DNA from 2 places in the Bacillus sp. Bwzl_19 genome. Region 2 is predicted to be linked to the other one. Evidence: a T-box and tRNA genes for the amino acid it is inferred to sense, from the RefSeq annotation. Region 2 holds a T-box; the other holds one or more tRNA genes.
What was found. A T-box is a leader RNA that pairs with one kind of tRNA and senses whether it is charged. The one in region 2 lies ahead of thrS (threonine--tRNA ligase), so its partner is inferred to be a tRNA-Thr.
Positions count from the first base shown of each region.

Region 1: it encodes a tRNA-Thr, which carries the amino acid that the T-box ahead of thrS (threonine--tRNA ligase) is inferred to sense. The anticodon was not compared.

Region 1 covers NZ_CM142729.1:191,628-194,898, forward strand. Annotated here, with positions in the region: gene murQ (N-acetylmuramic acid 6-phosphate etherase) at 1-282, opposite strand, end outside; partial or broken gene ACW5MY_RS01080 (GNAT family N-acetyltransferase) at 382-857, opposite strand; gene ACW5MY_RS01085 (2-thiouracil desulfurase family protein) at 876-1,328, opposite strand; tRNA gene ACW5MY_RS01090 (tRNA-Glu) at 1,510-1,581, shown strand; tRNA gene ACW5MY_RS01095 (tRNA-Val) at 1,585-1,660, shown strand; tRNA gene ACW5MY_RS01100 (tRNA-Thr) at 1,666-1,738, shown strand; tRNA gene ACW5MY_RS01105 (tRNA-Tyr) at 1,758-1,842, shown strand; tRNA gene ACW5MY_RS01110 (tRNA-Gln) at 1,847-1,918, shown strand; gene sigW (RNA polymerase sigma factor SigW) at 2,151-2,714, shown strand; gene rsiW (anti-sigma-W factor RsiW) at 2,728-3,271, shown strand, end outside.
Region 2 covers NZ_JBUBKZ010000002.1:87,516-90,786, reverse strand. Annotated here, with positions in the region: gene ACW5MY_RS20000 (ArsR/SmtB family transcription factor) at 1-122, opposite strand, end outside; gene thrS (threonine--tRNA ligase) at 154-2,082, opposite strand; T-box leader at 2,135-2,358, opposite strand; gene gltD (glutamate synthase small subunit) at 2,720-3,271, opposite strand, start outside.

The DNA of each region.
Region 1 (3,271 bases), on a different replicon from region 2:
TACGCTGTATGTAGGCGGGCATTCAACCGCATCCAGTACACCAAGTCTGCCGCTTGTGCCCGCTCCCGCATAAATCAGCCTGCCGTTTCGCCGCAATGACTGATGGGCAAATTGAACGGCAATTTCAATATCAGGCAGCACCTGCTGAACGGCGTCCGCCACTTTGAAATCCTCTCGGTTAATGATGCGGAGGATTTCCATCGTGTCTGCTTGATGGATTGAAGCGGTCTCTGGATTTCTTGTTTCTGTGGTCAATCTGTGAATGTTAAGCCGGTCTGTCATGAATGTACCCTCCCAAGTCGTTATTACTTGAAGTATATGGGCTTCTGAATATATGTTTCAAGAAAAATCGGCAGGGAAAAGATGAATAATGAAACGCTTTCACAAAAAATGATGCAGAATGTGCTGTTCGCCGATCGGGCCGATCCTGCGCCGCCCTTTATCAATAAAACCGGAAGACCGGTACAAGTTCTGTGCACGATGATTGGATGATTCACTGCAAGCACGATTTCATCACACCAAGGGAAATAATTTGCGATAAAAGCGGGAAGCTGCAGCATCGCCTGTTTGGCATAACCTTTTCCCTGCTGTGACGCATGTAATGACAGCGCGCTCAGTAAAATGGCAGACACGTTGTTCGAATATGGGGCGATGGTTTCTTTTGAGGTATGTAAAATAAAAAAACCGACTGGGCTGTCTTCTTTTAAAATGACTGTGGGATAACGATCCCGGATGACAAGCGCCTGCGGCAGGACATCTTTCGGGAGAGCGGAGAACATTTTATCTTCTTCACTGAGTACAAACCCGTTCAGCCTGTCTGCATGCTCCGGTTTGTAAAAAGACAGGGTTACATCCATGATATCTTCTCTCCTTTTTTATAATTGATCCAGTTCATCTTCTGATAACACACGGCAGCCTGCCCGTTTTAAAAGAGCGGAAGTGATGCCGTCCCCGGTGATCTTTTTCCCTGAGAAAGTTCCGTCATAGATGAAGCTGCTTCCGCAGGATGGGCTGTTTTCTTTAAGGATGACCGTGCCGGCGCCTATTTCTTTTGCGTATGCCAGTGTTTTTTCCGCGCCGGCCATATATAAAGCGGTAACGTCTTCACCAGATGCCGTTACGATTTTCGCCGTTCCGTTCAGCACATCTTCGCCCGTGCCGCCGATGATTTCCGCCGGTTCGCGGGGAGTGGTGAAGCCGCCCAAAAGTTCAGGGCAGACCATAACAGCTTTCTTTTCATCCACGAGTCTGAGGATTTTTTCCGAAGCGGCGTGGGAGCCGTTATACCTGCATTCGATACCGCCGAGACAAGAGCTGACTAAGATCATCTGTGTCCATTCCCTTCAATATTTATGATACCTCCATCTTAAATGAAATAAGAAAGAAGGGATGAGTTTTTCAGTTAAAAAACGGGTAAAAAAGTTTGAAAATAAAAAAAATAATTTTTCTCTTTACAAATAGGGTACAACCTGTATATAATAACTTTTGTCAGCTCGACGCGGACACAACGGCCCGTTGGTCAAGCGGTTAAGACACCGCCCTTTCACGGCGGTAACACGGGTTCGAATCCCGTACGGGTCATATGGAGGATTAGCTCAGCTGGGAGAGCATCTGCCTTACAAGCAGAGGGTCGGCGGTTCGAGCCCGTCATCCTCCACCATATTTGCCGGCCTAGCTCAATTGGTAGAGCAACTGACTTGTAATCAGTAGGTTGGGGGTTCAAGTCCTCTGGCCGGCACTGTTTTTCTGAAAAATACGGAGGGGTAGCGAAGTGGCTAAACGCGGCGGACTGTAAATCCGCTCCCTCAGGGTTCGGCGGTTCGAATCCGTCCCCCTCCACCATTTTTGGGCTATAGCCAAGCGGTAAGGCAACGGACTTTGACTCCGTCATGCGTTGGTTCGAATCCAGCTAGCCCAGTCTCAGACACCTTTTGCATAAGGTGTCTTTTTTTATGTATCGGTGCTTTACCTCGATTTCCAATTGTTCATCAGATATACTATTTTTAAGCTGCTGTTAAGGCAGTATATTCTGTATTTTCCATCTACACCCTGCCTGAAATTTGGTAAAATAAATGTAATAAAAAAATGAAACCTTTTAAAACAATCAACGTATAGATACAGACCGGTGAAGGGCAGAGGTAAGATAAAACATGGAAAACCTGATTAAAAAAAGAATTAAGCAAGTCAAAAAAGGCGATCAAAATGCGTTTGCGGAAATCGTTGACCTTTATAAAGATAAGATTTACCAGCTTTGCTACCGCATGCTCGGCAATGTCCACGAAGCGGAAGATATTGCGCAGGAGGCTTTTATCAGAGCGTATGTCAATATCGACAGTTTCGATATCAACAGAAAGTTTTCAACGTGGCTTTACAGAATTGCGACCAACCTGACCATTGACCGCATCCGCAAGAAAAAGCCTGATTACTATCTGGACGCAGAAGTGGCGGGAGCAGAAGGGCTGACGATGTATTCGCAGATCGCTGCGGATGGGGTTCTCCCTGAAGACGCCGTATTGTCATTGGAGCTGTCTGACACAATTCAGAAAAAGATTTTAAAGCTGCCTGACAAGTACAGAACGGTTATTGTATTAAAGTATATTGACGAACTCTCTTTAATTGAAATCGGGGAGATTCTGAATATCCCTGTCGGCACCGTCAAGACAAGGATTCACAGAGGCAGAGAGGCTCTTAGAAAACAATTGAGAGATCTTTAAGTGGGGTGATGAAATGAGCTGTCCTGAACAGATCGTGCAGCTTATGCATAAGCATCTTGATGGAGATATCCTTCCTGAAGATGAAAACGTATTAAAACAACATTTGCGGTCATGCGAGAATTGCAAGCGGCATTTCCATGAAATGGAGAAATCCGTAGCGCTCGTCCGAAGCACATCGCATGTCACAGCCCCTGCTGATTTTACTGCCAAAGTTATGGCGAATCTTCCAAAAGAGAAAAAGCGCGCTTCTGTTAAACGATGGATCAAAACTCATCCGATCATTGCAGCCGCAGCGGTTTTTGTGATTTTAATGGGCGGCGGTTTTTTCAACAGCTGGCATAACGACCACAATTTCAGTGTGTCCAAGCAGCCGAACCTTGTCGTACAGAATCACACGGTCACCGTCCCTGAAGGCGAGACCGTAAAGGGTGATGTCACAGTAAAAAACGGCAAGCTGGTCATTAAAGGTAAGGTCGACGGCAATGTGACCGTCGTCAACGGAGAAAAATACATGGCCTCAGCCGGACAAGTCACCGGGCAGATTGAAGAAATTAACC
Region 2 (3,271 bases):
CCGATCTCATTCATATCAATGCCATCATGCGGGGCGAAATGACGGTCCGGCTCTTTCAGCCATTGTAAAATCTCAAGCCGCGACTCATTAGACAACGCTTTAAAAACATCAATAGGTTTCATACGTATTATTATATCGTGATTTTACGATATGTCAATGTCGATTTACTTCTATCACTTGTTTTGTTTCATTTATGATCCGGGAAATAAAATCACTCACACTCTCTTCAAATGTGTTTTCCTGCCCGTATTGTCTTACGTGTACAGTATGATGACGGCACTCTTGATCCCCCACAACAGCAATATACGGTATTTTTTTCATTTGTGCTTCTCTGATTTTATAGCCGAGTTTTTCATCCCGCTGATCAAGCTCAGCACGGATGCCCGCTTTCTTCATCTGCCGGTGCACCTGTTCTGCGCAGTCCCGGTGTGCGGTGTTTGACACGGGGATGATTTTTGCCTGTACCGGAGCGAGCCATAAAGGGAACGCTCCCCCGTAATGTTCGGTAATGATTCCGAGGAATCTGTCGAGAGATCCGAATACTGCCCGGTGAATGACAACAGGACGCACTTTTTGGTTTTTTTCATCAATATATGTTAAATCAAATTTCTCCGGCATTTGAAAATCCAGCTGGACAGTGGCGCATTGATGGCTTCGGTTCAGCGCATCTTTTATATGAATATCAATTTTCGGTCCGTAAAATGCGCCATCCCCCCGGTTAAACCGAAAATCATATCCCTGTTCTTTTAATACTCTTTCTAATGCGCTCTCAGCCCGGTCCCACAAGTGTTCGCTTCCCATGTAATCTTCCGGTCTCGTTGACAGCTCAATATCATAGGAAAAACCAAATGCGGTGTACACCTCGTGAATCAGCTGCAGCGCTGAAGCGATTTCACTCTCGATCTGCTCCGGCGTTACAAAAATGTGTGCGTCATCCTGGCAGAAAGACCTGACGCGGAGGAGGCCATTGAGCGCCCCGCTGAATTCGTGGCGGTGCACCTGGCCGAACTCAGCCATCCGAATCGGAAGTTCCCGATAAGAACGAAGCCTTTCTTTAAAAATGAGCATGTGGCCGGGGCAGTTCATCGGCTTTAACGCGAAGCGCTGTTGATCGGCTTCAGAGAAATACATATTCTCTTTATAATGATCCCAATGGCCGGATTGCTCCCACAAACGCTGATTCATCATCATAGGGGTGCGCACTTCCTGATAATGATAGGCATCCTGCTTTGAACGCAGAAATGATTCAAGCGTATTTCGGATGAACTGACCGTTCGGCAGATAAAAAGGCATACCCGGCGCTTCTTCTGAAAACATAAAAAGTTGTAATTCCGCTCCCAATTTCCGATGATTTCTCTTCTCAGCCTCTTTCAACAGCTGAAAATGCCTGTTCAGCTCCTTTTTTGAAGCAAAGGCCTTTCCATAGATTCGCTGCATCATTTTTTGATTGCTGTCGCCGCGCCAATAAGCCCCTGATACATGAGTGAGCGAAAAAGCTTTTATCTGTCCGACAGACGCCAAGTGCGGTCCCCGGCATAAATCCACGAATTCGCTCTGACGGTATATACTGACTGTATCAGTCTGCGGAATATCTGCTAAGAGCTCGAGCTTCAGCGGATCGTGCGCAAACAGCTGCTCTGCCTCTTCTCTGGAGATTTCTTCTCTAGTGATTTTCGGATTTTCTGAAATAATCCGGTTCATTTCTTTCTCAATGACGGGCAAATCTTTTTCAGTAATCGTATCATCCATATCAAAATCATAATAAAACCCATTTTCTATAACGGGACCGATTCCTAAACAGACCTTCGGATACAGACGTTTTACAGCTTGCGCCAATACGTGCGCTGCTGTGTGTCTCATCACTTCCAGTCCTTCTTCAGACTGAAAGCTGCACAGTTCAATTTCAGCGTCTTCATGGATGCTTCTTCCAAGGTCATATAACGATCCGTTTACCTTGCCGGCTGCTGACGTCTTTTTCAAACCCGGACTGATGGATTGGGCAATCTCTTCTAACGTAATGCCTTTCTCGTATTCTTTTTGTTTCCCGTTAGGAAAAGTAATCACAATATATGGTTTCTTCACGGTCTGATCTCTCCTTTATTTTTGATAAAAATAAAAACACACTCATCCCAAAGCAAGGGACGAGTGTGTGTCAGACCCGCGGTTCCACCCAAATTCCCGTCACTTCAAGTGACGGCTCATTTTTGCCGTAACGCGGCTATACGGTATCGGCTGCTTTCGTTCACCGATACAGCTCAAAAGGCGGTAAGCTCATTCTTCGTGCCGGGAAGGTCTCAGCCGCGCCCTCCCTCTCTGTATGCCGGTTAGAATGACTCATGTCCTTATCATTGCAGATTCTTTATCAGAAAAAACTTTCTTTTATTATACATAAATTTTCGGAAAAAGAAAGTTTTTTTGAAAAATATCGGTAAGAAAAGGTTGGCGTCTACAGCTTTCCGGTTTTCTCATCTTCCGTTCTGTAATGCTTTTAATCCATTCAGCAGTTCTTCAAACGCCGTAAATGAATGATATCTTCATATCTCTGACTGCTGATTGATTTCTATGAAAATAATCTCTCCAAGCTGTAAAACGAAATTCCATTTGTTATCCTCCATTTCCATCATGTTACCCTTATATGACCAACGCAGGAAGAAAGAGGTTTCGTTTCAATGCAAAAAACCGGCTGATTCCAGCCGGTTTTATAAATAATCCCCTTTGTTTACGGTAAAACAGTGCTCCCCATTAAATAACTGTCGACTTCGCGCGCTGCTTCCCGGCCTTCATTAATCGCCCATACAATCAGGCTTTGGCCCCTTCTCGCATCCCCTGCGGCGAAAACGCCGTCAACATTCGTTTTATAATCCCCATATGCTGCCTGAATTTTATGATTTGCCGAATCGACACCGAACTGTTTCAATAATGGCTGTTCGGTTCCTTCAAAACCGATGGCGATGAACACCAGCTGAGCAGGCCATACTTTTTCCGTTCCCGGCAGTTCATGAAACTCGTACTTTCCGAATTCATTTCTTACTTTTTCCATTTGAACGGTGTGAATCTCTTTTAAGCGGCCCTGTTTATCGGCCACCATTTTTGTCGTCTGAATTGAATATTCTCTCGGGTCTTTGCCGAACTTTGCCTGCGCTTCTTCATAGGCGTATTCAAGGGTAAAGACGTGCGGCTGTTCAGGCCACATATTGTCGTTCGTGCGCGTCTGCGGAAGCTTAGGATGTTTCCCGAACTGGTGCACACTGCGCGCTTTTTGGCGCAGGGC